One region of the Shouchella rhizosphaerae genome, then DNA from elsewhere that is predicted to be linked to it. Evidence: riboswitches for the same ligand, from Rfam matches in the RefSeq annotation. Region 1 holds a riboswitch; each other region holds the start of a gene.
The links. Region 1 has a riboswitch for thiamine pyrophosphate ahead of tenA (thiaminase II). Riboswitches for the same ligand answer to the same signal wherever they lie in the genome.

Region 1 (4,212 bases):
TCGTTTTTAAAACCAAGGCAGAGGTCTTTTTTGTGTATTTTTTCCTCTCTTTGGTGAAAACGAGCTGGAGTGGACATTAACTAAAGAGAGGCGAGTGGAGCGATGGATGTATCATTACTTTTAGAGTACAGCTGGGTGCTTGTTGTGCTTATTGCATTGGAAGGTGTATTGGCGGCTGATAATGCGCTAGTTCTAGCGATTATGGTCAAACATTTGCCTGAGACAGAACGTAAAAAAGCGCTCTTTTACGGTTTGGCTGGCGCGTTTGTTTTTCGGTTAGGTTCGTTGTTTATCATTTCTTTTCTTGTCGACATTTGGCAAGTTCAAGCGATTGGTGCCGCATACCTATTATTCATTGCGCTAAACCATTTATACCGAAAGCATATTGTCAAGAAAAGCGAGGAAAAGGCCGGCATTGCAAAAGCTAAAAAAGGAAGCGGCTTCTGGACGACTGTGTTAAAAGTCGAAGTCGCCGACATCGCCTTTGCTGTTGACTCGATTTTAGCTGCCGTTGCCTTGGCCACCGCTTTAACGCCAACTAACCTCGGCACGGTCGGCAGTATGGACATCGGCCAATTTATTGTCGTCTTTCTTGGCGGTTTCATCGGCCTCTTAATCATGCGCTTTGCAGCTACAAAATTTGTTGCACTGCTCGAAAAACGGCCTGGCCTTGAAACGGCCGCATTTATTATTGTTGGCTGGGTTGGCGTCAAGTTGACGGTGCAAGTGCTTGCCCATGATGCGATTGCATGGATCCCACACGAATTCCCACACTCAACGGGCTGGAAGCTCTTTTTCTACGGCGTTTTAGTTCTTATTGTCATTGCCGGATGGTTCTTATCAAGCAAACCACAAGATGGCGAACAAGAAGCGCAGTCAGAAAAACGAGCTGAACGAAAAATCGAAGGATAAGAAAAAACAAAGCTCAGCTTCCGCTGAGCTTTGTCTTCTATTCCAACGACAGCCTCGGCTGGCCATCATTACGTCTATGTTTGGCGTAAGCCTGAAAGTACCTTCTTCTCCATTATTGCAGTTTAATATGCAAATCGCCTGTTTTCGCCCAGCCAATCCGTTTGATTAACTCATATAACGCCAATGAAATGATCCCTGGCAAAATGATGCCTGTGCCTATAAAAATGAACAAGCCTGTTATTCCTTGTGTGGAAAAAATCGTAATAGGCGCAATCAAAGAATTCAAGCCTAAACCGGCAAGCTCATACGAAACTTGGAACTGAAAGGCTAGTGAAGCAATCGGAGCGCAAATAATTGCTGCGGCAAACGGAGGCAAACAGAGGCGCGGGTTTTTAATTAAATTGGGAAACTGTACTTTTGGCGTGACAAGCCCTTGGGCAAGTAATGCCCCAGCATCGTTTTGTTTCCAAGACATAAGGGTGAAACCGACAAACTGAGCTGTGCAACCAATTAATGCTGCACCACTTGAGATCGGGTCCATTTGCAAGGCAATCGCAAGTGCAGCCGATGAAGCTGGTGTCATAAGCAAAATGCTCCATGTGAGAGCGATGGCCATTGGAGCGATAATAGGCGATCCTTGTACAGACGTAGCCAGTTGCGCGCTTATCCATTCTAGCATCGGTGTCGTAACAGCTGCCATAACAAGTCCTACAAGCCCGCCAACAAAAATACCGGAAAAAGGAATTGCCATCATATCCAGTTTCGTCTTTCCAGTTATTCGTTTGCCGACATAAGTCGCAGCGACTGCTGCAATAACAGCGCTCACAGGTTGTCCTGGTGCGAGAACTGGCAGCCCTTCGACAAAACTAATCGCATTGCCGCCCACCGTACTCGAAGCCATAGCTGCATAAATGACGAGCGTGTTTCCTCCTAGCTGGTAAGCGATCCCGGCGCCAATTGCTGGAGCGAGTAGAATTTTAGTAATGGAGCCAATTGTGACAAACGCACTCCAACCAAAAATATTGCCGAAAGATTCAAACAAAAGTCCAATACCTAACGTAACAAGCACTGCATTGGCGACCCCTGCAGATGCTTTATACATCCGATCAATTACGTATGATTTCATGCTGTCTCCCATCCTTACAATATTTCATTTATCTGTCTATTTTTAGTCTCCGAAGCATCATAACACCTTCTAGCGTGCCTTGCAAATGTTTTTTGCCAGTGGGCAACGTACCGTTAACAGCTATTCATTGCACTTTGTCTGAAGATATGGTTCACTTTAAGAAGAACCACTAGGGGAGCCATCTGGCTGAGAAAAGCGCTGCTTTGACCCTTTGAACCTGATCTGGCTTGTACCAGCGTAGGGAAGTGGAGAACAATTGCTTATTCATGTAAAGCAACTCTCCTTTCTTTGCGTCAGGCATCCCTTTGTGGAAAAAAAGGAGGAGACGATTTTTATGAGTTTTACTGCCGAACTTCGCAAAACCGCCGACCCGATTTACAAAGCCATATTTAGCCATCCGTTTGTACAAGGTATTGGCAAAGGCTCGTTGCCCGCAGATTCCCTTATTCACTACGTCAAACAAGATTTTGAATACTTAAATACGTTTATGCAAATATACGGCATTGCTATTAGCCGGTGCGAAAACCGCGAAGACATTGCGATGTTCGCGGAACAAATTGGCTTTATTTTGCACAGTGAAACACACCCTCACCATAATTTTTGCAAGGTGGCAGGCGTCCGCTATGAAGATTTGCAATATGAGCCTCTCGCCCCAACTGCCCACCACTATACACGCCACATGCTTGATGTCGCCCACCGTGGTTCTCTCGCCGAAATATTGGCTGTGCTTCTGCCTTGTCCGTGGACATACCAAGCGATCGGCGACTATTTGTACGAAACGTTCCAGCCAAAAGCGAACCATCCATTTTTCGACTGGATTTCCTTTTACCGCTCAAACGGAGAAATGGGGGTAACGAAACAATTTTGTAAACGCCTCGACGACCTTGCGGCACATGCTACCGAACAAGAAAAAGAACGGATGCAAGACCATTTTTTAAAAAGCTGTCAACTAGAGTATAGTTTTTGGGAAATGGCTTATGTAAAAGAAAAATGGCCGGTTGCTTATTAACAGTGCTCCGGCTTATCGTTCAAATATGAGGAGGTTCCTATGCCAAAGCGTTGTAGTTGGGTAAGTAACAGCCCCCTCTACGAGCACTACCATGATAGCGAATGGGGGCGCCCTACTTATGACGACCAACAGCTATTTGAAATGCTTATGTTAGAGCTTATGCAATCAGGATTAAGCTGGCTAACTGTCTTAAAAAAACGAGATGCGCTCCGAACTGCATTCGCTAGCTTTAACTGGGAGTCATTGGCCCGTTTTACAGAAGAAGATGTGGCGCGCTTAAAAGAAATGAAAGCGATCATTCGCCATGAAGGAAAAATCCGTGCCGTTCTTACAAATGCGGCTGTAGCTCGTACACTTGCAAACGAGCATGGCTCCTTTGCCCATTTTATCTGGTCCTTTGCTCCAAATAAACAGGACAACCTTTCCGAACAAGCTATAGCGCTCAGCAAAGTGTTAAAGTCTGCTGGTATGGCCTTTGTTGGGCCAACCACTTGCCAGTCTTTTATGGAAGCTGCTGGCTTAGTCAACAGCCATGAACAAGACTGCTACCTTTATCAACCAGCAAAATAGGAATTTCTGTTTTAGTAGACAACAAAAAATAGGTTGTCGGCAAAGTCGCTAACCGCAATCAGACTGATAGAAAACGCTTGTCAGACGAGGAGTGCAGCCGAGGGAAGATGCGAATAGAACGGGGGTTCATGAGCATATGAGTGAGGCAAACGACGAAGTATGCGAGCGTTTGTCTACAGTCTGAGGTTGTCGGCAAATGCCGACAACCTCCACTGACTAAATTATTTCGCGCCTTGGTCTGTTTGCTTGGCTAATACTTCAAGTGAAGCAGTATAAACAGCTCCTTGGTATTCATTGCCTGCATTCTCGTCTAATTTCACGCCAAAATTAAGATCAATGTATTGGCCTTCATCCAATTGCCAAAATTCGTTGTCAGGTCCTTGCAAGCTGCCATCGCCAAGCACAAACTGATCAGCATTTTCGTCATAAGCTTGTTCATCAATTAAGGCAGCTACAACTTCAACGCCATTTGCCTCGGCCGTATGTGAAAAAGACTGAACTTCATTAGTAATGCCATTAAACAATTGGTCTAACTTATATTGTGCATCTTCATACACATCCCTGCCTGGCGTTGTTGTATACTTAATCGCAATGT
Region 2 (4,212 bases), 990 kb from region 1:
GACATGAGCTTCTTCTGGGTAGTGGATCGCACCAATTATGTCTTCGGCAAGCTCAGGCTCTTTTTTCTTTAACTCTTCGCGTGTCAATACGTCGACTTTGGCCCCAAATTCCTCTTGCCATGCTTTTCTAGTGGCAAGTGACAACAAATCAGCTTCATGATACACACAATGAAGACTCCCTGATTCTGTAAATTCAAACGTCATGCCTGACTCTTGTTTTACGGATGCTTGCCATTCTTTAAAAGCGCGCAAACTTGCTAAACAAAGGCGAAAGAAATCATCTGGATCCTCGCTAATTTCTGAGTACGGGGCAAGCATGCCTGCAGCTGCACCAGATGCCTGCCCGCCGCATGTGTTTATTTCTAGGACAGAAACGGTCTTGCCGTCCATTGCTAACTGAAAAGCAACAGACAGCCCGATAACGCCGCCTCCTAAAACAATTGTATGCTCCATTTTGACTACCCCTTACTGTGACTGGACAATAAATGGTCAAGCTGGCTGCTTGCTGTCGCATAGCGCTTCATCGGAATGCGCCCTGCTTCGTAGGACAGCAAACCGGCTTCAATCGCTTGCTTCATTGCCAGCGCCATCTTTACTGGATCCTTTGCTTTAGCTACTGCCGTATTCATTAATACTCCATCTGCCCCTAATTCCATTGCCTTGGCAACATCGCTTGCAGAACCGAGACCAGCATCCACAATAATCGGTACAGAAGCTTCCTCGACAATGACGCCAAGGTTATACGGGTTTAATATGCCAAGGCCTGTGCCAATTGGAGAAGCCCCAGGCATAACTGCGGCTGCGCCGACTTCCTCAAGTTTTTTGCAAAGAATTGGGTCATCTGATGTATACGGCAATACAGTGAAGCCTTCTTTCGCTAAAGCTTCTGTCGCTTTTAATGTCTCGACCGGATCAGGCAATAGCGTTTTTTCAGATACGCTAATTTCGACTTTGATCCAATCGCTCAGCCCAGCCGCTCGGGCCAAACGAGCAATACGGATTGCCTCTTCCGCATTGTTCGCTCCTGATGTATTTGGCAAGTATTGAAAAGTACGCCCTTCTAAATGCTGTAAAATTGCATCCTCATCAGGATGTTCTAGGTTAATACGGCGAATGGCAAATGTTAAAACCTCCGCTCCGGAGGCTTTAATGGTTTCATTTTGAACAACCGGGTTTGGATAACGGCCTGTCCCAATGAAAAACCGCGATGAGAGCGTTTTTCCGCCAATGACAAGTGGTACTTTTTTCATGTTTATCCTCCCCCTACGAAATGGACTAGCTCGATTTTCATTCCTTCACTCAAAGAAGTGGCCTCCCAGTCAACACGGTCAATAATCGTCCCGTTGACTTCCGCCACCACTAGTTGGCTCGCTAAGCCAAATTCAGAAACTAGTTCGCTCAGCGTTGTGCTTTCTGAAATTCGTTCTTCACCATTTACGACTAATCTCATTGACTTGCCTCCTCCATCGCGGCAAGCAACGCTTGACTAGCTGCTTTTACGTCACGGGCAGCAACAATTTCGGTTATAACGCAAATGGCTTCAGCACCCGCTTCGATCACTTCACGGACATTATGGCGTTTGATGCCGCCAATGGCCACAAATGGAATCGTCACATGTTCCTTTACTTCGCGAATATAAGCCGTTGTAACTGGGTCTACTACATCCGCTTTGCTGTTTGTTGGAAAAATCGGACCGACGCCAATATAATCGGCTCCGTTCTTTTCAGCTTCAAGCGCTTCCTCTAACTTGTGGGTAGAAACGCCAATGATTTTGTCTGGTCCCAGCAATTTTCTTACTTCTGGAAGGGGTAAATCATCTTGTCCAACATGGACACCGCTTGCGTCGACGGCAAGGGCGACATCGATATGGTCATTGACAATAAACGGAATTCCATAATCAGCTGCAAGCTTTTTTAGCCTACGGGCTTTTTCCAACACAGCCTTTTTGCTGCTCGTTTTATCACGAAGCTGAATAATGTCAACCCCACCTTGGATAGCTTCTTCCATCACTTCTACGACATCGCGTCCAGGATGGAATTCTTCTCCTGTGATCGCGTAAAGTCGAAAAGGCTTCATGTTGTTCCCTCCTTTTGCAAAATAAAAAGGCCAAAGCGAGGAGCTTCGGCCACATGCAAGCATGTCATTCAATCACTGCAAACCGACTTCCCTCCGCTGGCATCACCCAGATCAGGTTATTAGGGTAAAAGAAATACGTTCTTATTCTCAGCCTAACTTCATTAGGCACCCCTAGTCTTTCTATATCATTATCGCATACATTGATCCATTTGCAAAAGCAAAAGTCGCTCTTTCGTTGTTATAACGGCAAAAAACGGGAGCCCGCGATACCGGGTTTTGTCATTTCTTTTGGATCAAGAATTTCATTCAATTCTTCCTCTGAAAGGATGCCCCGTTCAAGACAAATTTCCCGGACCGGCCGCCCTGTTTCAATTGCTTCTTTAGCTACACGAGTAGCTACTTCATAGCCGACATGGGGATTGATTGCCGTTACAATACCGACGCTATGTTCTACAAGTTCCCGGCATCGCTCCACGTTAGCGGTAATGCCGGCAATTGCGTAATCTTTAAAGACGCGCATACCGTTTTGTAGCACCGTTAATGATTGCAATAAATTAAAAACGAGTACAGGTTCCATCACGTTTAGTTCAAGTTGGCCCGCTTCTGAAGCAAGGCTGATCGTATGGTCATTGCCGATAACTTGAAAAGAAAGCTGGTTAATGACTTCACACATAACCGGATTTACTTTTCCAGGCATGATCGATGAACCCGGCTGTCGCGGCGGCAAATTGATTTCATTCAATCCGGTCCGCGGGCCCGAGCTCATTAAACGTAAGTCATTTGCGATTTTCGATAAATTAATAGCTAAAATTTTTAACGAACTAGAAAGCTCTGTATAGGCATCTGTATTTTGGGTGGCATCGACAAGATCCTCCGCCGTTTTCAACGGCAGCTCAGTCAAGTCAGCCAAATGTTTTGCAACTTTTTCAATGTATTCCGGTTTGGCGTTCAAACCCGTTCCTACAGCGGTTGCACCCATATTGATGTCGTGGAGGTGGTCTGCCGAACGGCTTACCCGTTTTAGATCACGGGCTAGCACTCTGCGGTACGAGCCAAATTCCTGCCCTAGTCGAATAGGGACTGCATCTTGCAAGTGGGTCCGCCCCATTTTTAGGACGCTGTCAAATTCTTCGGCTTTCGCTTCCATTTCGTTGATCAATTTCTGCAATTCTTCCGTCAAGCCCTTTGTCATATTTAAAGCGGCAATATGAATCGCCGTCGGAAATGAATCATTGGTAGACTGGGCCATGTTGACGTGTGTGTTGGGACTGACTTTTAAATAATCGCCTTTTTCGCCGCCAAGAATTTCAATCGCCCGGTTAGCAATGACTTCATTGGCATTCATATTAAACGACGTGCCGGCGCCTCCTTGGATCGAATCGACAATAAAATGATCATTCAAACGCCCTTCAATTACTTCATCGCTTGCCTTAATAATCGCTTCAGCAATGTGGGGGCGCAGTACACCGACATCCCGGTTTGCAAGGGCAGCCGCTTTTTTCACATAGCCGAAAGCGCGAATAAGTTCAGGGTGGGGCGGATAGCCGGTAATCGGAAAATTATCCTTTGCCCGCAGCGATTGGATGCCATAATAAGCATGTTTCGGTACTTGTTTTTCTCCTAGTAAGTCTCGTTCAACCCGGTACTCCATTTCATGCGACTCCTTTTACTCATTCACTTTTTCCTAACATCTCTTCTTCCTGTGTTGCTTTTGCCTGAATAGCAAGCCAAACAGCACCGTAAATCCCAGCGTCATTGCCTAAATGAGCCAATTTAATCTCAGCACTCTCAGAAACACGGGGCAACGCAAATTGCTTAAATACGAGGCGAAGCGGAGCAAGCAAGCTTTCTTTCGCTTTAGAAACACCACCGCCAATAATGATTTTGCTTGGATTGAGCGCATTAGCCAGGTTCGCTATTGCAAAACCAAGGTGAAAGGTTGCTTCACTTACCACATCTTTAGCAAGTGCATCGCCAGCTTTAGCAGCATCGAAAATATCTTTTGTCGTTAACGCCCCTTCTTCAAAGCGATGCAAAGCGCTGTCCTTATTTGTTGTTAACTTTTCCTTGGCCATCCGTAAAATGCCCGTTGCCGAAGATACCGTTTCCAGGCAGCCTGTTTTGCCGCAATTGCAC
Region 3 (4,212 bases), 1.2 Mb from region 1:
TCACCATTAAGATCGCAGTCCCTTGCCTGCGGCGCTCTTCTAGCGCTTCAAGCAACAAGAATGTATTTTTTGCATCTTGGCCAAATGTCGGTTCATCGAACAGCAAAAGCGGCCGCGGCTCCATAAAGGCTGTTGCGACACTAAGGCGGCGCTTTTGGCCAATGGAAAGCATATAGGGATGGTTGTCTTGTTTGCCTTCTAATTGGAACATCTCAAGCAACGATTGTGCTTGGGCATTGGCTGATTCCCTACTACAGCCCGCCAATAACTCTTGCCAAACAGAATCAGCGACAAACTGAAATTCTGGGTTTTGAAAAACAAAACCAATTTGCTCAGACAGGGACTGCTTTGGTTTGACAGCTTCCCCATTTAGCTGATAGGTGCCTTTCCATTTGAGCAAATTCATCAAAGCATACAGAAAGGTCGATTTCCCAGCGCCGTTTTTGCCCGTAATGCAAACCCAGTCGCCAGCATGGACAACCGCTTCATCCACTTTTCCTACTCGTTGTTTGCCACGATAAGCAGCCCAATGGTTAAGCAACAGAAGCGGCGTGTGCCTCTTCTGCTTTATTTTGCCTGGAGCGTATTGGGACAAATAGTTTTTCCATGAATATGGATGCCAGATTCCATATTCATCAAGTTGGCGGCGATAGCGCTGAAACAATTCCTGTGGAGCGCCGTCGTCAAGCAATTGGCCCTCTTCATTAAACAACACAATCCGATCCACAAAATCAATGATTTCAGAAATTTTATGTTCAATAATAATAATTGTTTTGCCGCTGCACGCTTGACGGACAGTCTGCCATATTTGCGTGGTCCCCTCCGGATCAAGCAACGCTGTCGGTTCGTCAAGAAAAAGAACATCGCTTTCAGCCGCTAGTGCGCAAGCAATAGCAAGGCGTTGTTTCATCCCTTGTGACATTGCAGCAATCGGCCAATGGCGCTCAGGTAAATCAAGGCCTACTTGTGCTAAAAGGCGCTCGATCGCCACATCCATTTGGTCACGGGGCATGCGGCGGTTTTCTAAGACGAACGCAATTTCTTCATCGACATAAGGCATGCAAAATTGCGTATCTGGATCTTGGAATACAATCGCAGGCTGCTTGGCGGGAACAAGCACTTCAGCATGATAAGGGAGCTCAATCGCACTGGGGATGAGGCCCGCCATCATATGCGCTAACGTCGATTTTCCTGAGCCACTTGGACCAAGCAGAAGCACTTTCTCCCCTGAGTAAATATCAATGGACAAGTCTTCAAATAATAACGTGCCGCTATTCGGATAAGACAGCGACAGCTGCTTGATGGACACAGCCTGTTCTCTACTCATCCTTTTTACTCCTTTTCGAAGCAAACAAGTCGTAATCGGCTTGGGAAACGGGGCGCAAAAGCGTACTGACGCCTGTCTTTTCCAGTGCCCGTACAAGCGCAGAGGCTAAAAAGCCAGCAATGATAATGGAGCCAAGCGTGCGAAAAACAACGCGCAATGTGATATTCCAAGTCGTTAAATCACTCAAATAGGCATTAAAATAATCGAGCCCAAGGGAGGCAAACGAAGCGAAAACAGCACCAAGGCTAGCTGTCCATACTGTATATACGCGGTATTTGAATAGGGCAAAAGCCAACTCAATTCCAAGCCCTTGCAAAGCGCCGTACAACAGCAACAACGGTCCGTATGGGGACCCAGCAAAAAATTCCCCTGAAGCGGCCGCGGTTTCGGCAAGCAACGCAACCCCTGGCTTTTTAATCAGCAATGCTGCAATTGTTCCGGCAATAAACCACATGCCATACAGCAGCTGGTCTGCTTGCAACCCTGGGAGGCTGACTAAGTCCGTGACCGGCGTCCATAGGCGGTATACGACCGCAAACACAACCGAAATCAAAATCGTCACAATCATGTCTGTCAAACGTAAGCGATTCTTGTTCATTTTCTGTCTCCTTTTTCCACTGGAAAGGGCACAAAAAAACGCTCCCCCGAAACGGATGGAGCGACGCACACGACCCTGCCATGGGCAAACCAAAGCAGCGCCTATTGTACACCGCACTTCCCTTCGCTAGCATTACCTAGATCAGGTAAAGGGTTAAGGCTAAACGCCTTTCTCAGCATAAACGCACCCCTAGTGGTTGTAATTTATCATGTTATTTAAAGTTAACCATATGTTTTTACAAGCTGCAATCTTTTTTTTCGGCAATTACATTTTTAATTTCGGTTAAACGACGAATTTCATAGGTTGGACGAATGTCGGTTGTGTTTTCAATTCCATCACGATTTAGCCAAATCGTTTCGATTCCAGCTTGGTTTCCGCCAAGAATATCTGTATGCAAATTATCGCCAACCATGAGCACTTCCTCTTTCGCTGTCCCTGACAATTCCAACGCATGCTTAAACATTGCTACATCCGGTTTGCCTTTCCCGTAAGCGCCAGAAATCAAAATATGGTCAAAATAAGGGACAAGTTGAGGAGTGATCTCCAATTTCGTATTTTGCAGATCAGGAGAGCCATTTGTTAAAAGCAAAAGCCTGTAAGAATGTTGCAGCTCATCAAGGACTGCAAACGTATCTTCAAACACATACGGGTTTTTTCGCCGTTCTGATGGAAAATGGCTCGCCAATTGGTTCGCTAATTCCCCATCTTCTATGCCTATTTCTGCTAGCCCTTTTTCCCAAGCAGCTTGTTGGTACACAGGGGCAATTTCCCGTAGACGGTTAAAGTCTTCCGTGTCATCACGGAAAGCTCCCCACAAGCCTTCAAATGGATTTATGCCAATCAGTTTTGTAAACTCGTACGTTTCATAGGATTGATATAGCTCCGTGGCATGAGTACGCACCGCTTCCTCTAGCGCGTCTGGGTCAATATCTGTATGGACCGTTGCCGCCAAAGCACATGTCTGCCTAAACGCTTCCTTTATGCTTTTTTTATCCCATAATAACGTATCATCTAAATCAAAGAAAATAGCTCGTATCATACTTGCCTCCGGGTTTGGTTATTCCTCGTCTTCCAAACGGACAGTCCAGCCAAACGGGTCTTTTTGTTCTCCAGTTTGAATGCCTGTCAATTCCGTGTACAAACGTTTGGACAACGCTCCTGTTTCATTGTTGTTGACAACGATTTTGTGGTCTTTCCACAAAAGTTCTCCGACTGGAGAGATGACCGCTGCTGTACCAGTTCCGAAGACTTCTTCAAGCGTACCGCTTTTGCTTGCGCTCACAATTTCTTCAATTGAAATCCGCCGTTCGAACACTGGGATATCCCAACTTTTCAGCAACTCGATCACGCTTTTGCGTGTAATGCCCTCTAAAATGCTGCCTGATAATCCAGGTGTATGCACTTCTCCGTTCAATTTAAAAAACACATTCATGCTGCCTACTTCTTCGACGTATTTCTTTTCCATCCCGTCCAACCATAGAACTTGTGCTTGTTTGTTCGCTGTAGCCCGCTCTTGTGCTTTGTAAGCAGCACAGTAGTTGCCAGCCGTTTTCGCGGTCCCAGTCCCCCCTGGTGCGGCACGTGTATATTGGTCTTCTACAAAAATGCCAATTGGGTTGATTCCTTCTTTATAGTAAGCTCCGACTGGTGACAAGATAATCATAAATTTATAATTACGTGAAGGCGCTACGCCTAATGTAGGTTCTGTCGCAATAACAAATGGGCGAATATAAAGGGAAGTTCCTGGCATCGTTGGAATCCAGTCTTTATCGATACGGATCAATTCCTTTAAATAAGCGAGCATTTGTGCTTCATCAATCGGCGGGATGCTCAAACGGTCGCTTGATTGATTCAAACGCTTAAAGTTTTCTTCTGGGCGGAATAAGCGGACGCTCCCATCTTCAGAACGGTACGCTTTTAAGCCTTCAAAAACCGTTTGCCCATAATGGAATACCATTGCGGCAGGATCAAGGGTCAATGGTTGATAAGGAATAATACGGGGACTGTACCAGCCTTTCTCTTCTGAATAATCCATGATAAACATATGGTCTGTAAAATACTTGCCAAACTCTAAAGCAGAAGACTCGGGTTTTTGTTTTTTGTGCGTACATTTCATAATTTCGAGTTTTTGTGTTGTCATGAACGAGCGCTCCTTCATTTTTTCTCTAGTAACATCGATGATATGGTTTAGGAACAAGACGACAAACAAAAAAATGCTTACCCTTTATGAAATTGATCGAATCGTCTATTCTCCCCAATAAAAACTGCTTAATTGTCTATACTAGGC

Region 2: linked by a shared signal. The riboswitch ahead of thiE (thiamine phosphate synthase) and the one ahead of tenA (thiaminase II) in region 1 are both predicted to bind thiamine pyrophosphate.
Region 3: linked by a shared signal. The riboswitch ahead of V5G21_RS19130 (ECF transporter S component) and the one ahead of tenA (thiaminase II) in region 1 are both predicted to bind thiamine pyrophosphate.

The regions. Positions count from the first base shown of each region.
Region 1 covers NZ_CP144921.1:2,663,075-2,667,286, reverse strand. The annotation lists gene V5G21_RS13180 (TerC family protein) at 103-912, shown strand; gene V5G21_RS13175 (PTS transporter subunit IIC) at 1,025-2,050, opposite strand; TPP riboswitch at 2,200-2,299, shown strand; gene tenA (thiaminase II) at 2,373-3,047, shown strand; gene V5G21_RS13165 (DNA-3-methyladenine glycosylase I) at 3,087-3,617, shown strand; gene V5G21_RS13160 (TasA family protein) at 3,839-4,212, opposite strand, start outside.
Region 2 covers NZ_CP144921.1:3,648,693-3,652,904, reverse strand. The annotation lists gene thiO (glycine oxidase ThiO) at 1-453, opposite strand, end outside; gene V5G21_RS18105 (thiazole synthase) at 459-1,250, opposite strand; gene thiS (sulfur carrier protein ThiS) at 1,253-1,450, opposite strand; gene thiE (thiamine phosphate synthase) at 1,447-2,076, opposite strand; TPP riboswitch at 2,148-2,259, opposite strand; gene aspA (aspartate ammonia-lyase) at 2,315-3,727, opposite strand; gene V5G21_RS18085 (ROK family glucokinase) at 3,747-4,212, opposite strand, start outside.
Region 3 covers NZ_CP144921.1:3,835,916-3,840,127, reverse strand. The annotation lists gene V5G21_RS19135 (ABC transporter ATP-binding protein) at 1-1,327, opposite strand, end outside; gene V5G21_RS19130 (ECF transporter S component) at 1,320-1,925, opposite strand; TPP riboswitch at 2,027-2,126, opposite strand; gene V5G21_RS19125 (HAD family hydrolase) at 2,161-2,964, opposite strand; gene V5G21_RS19120 (branched-chain amino acid aminotransferase) at 2,983-4,065, opposite strand.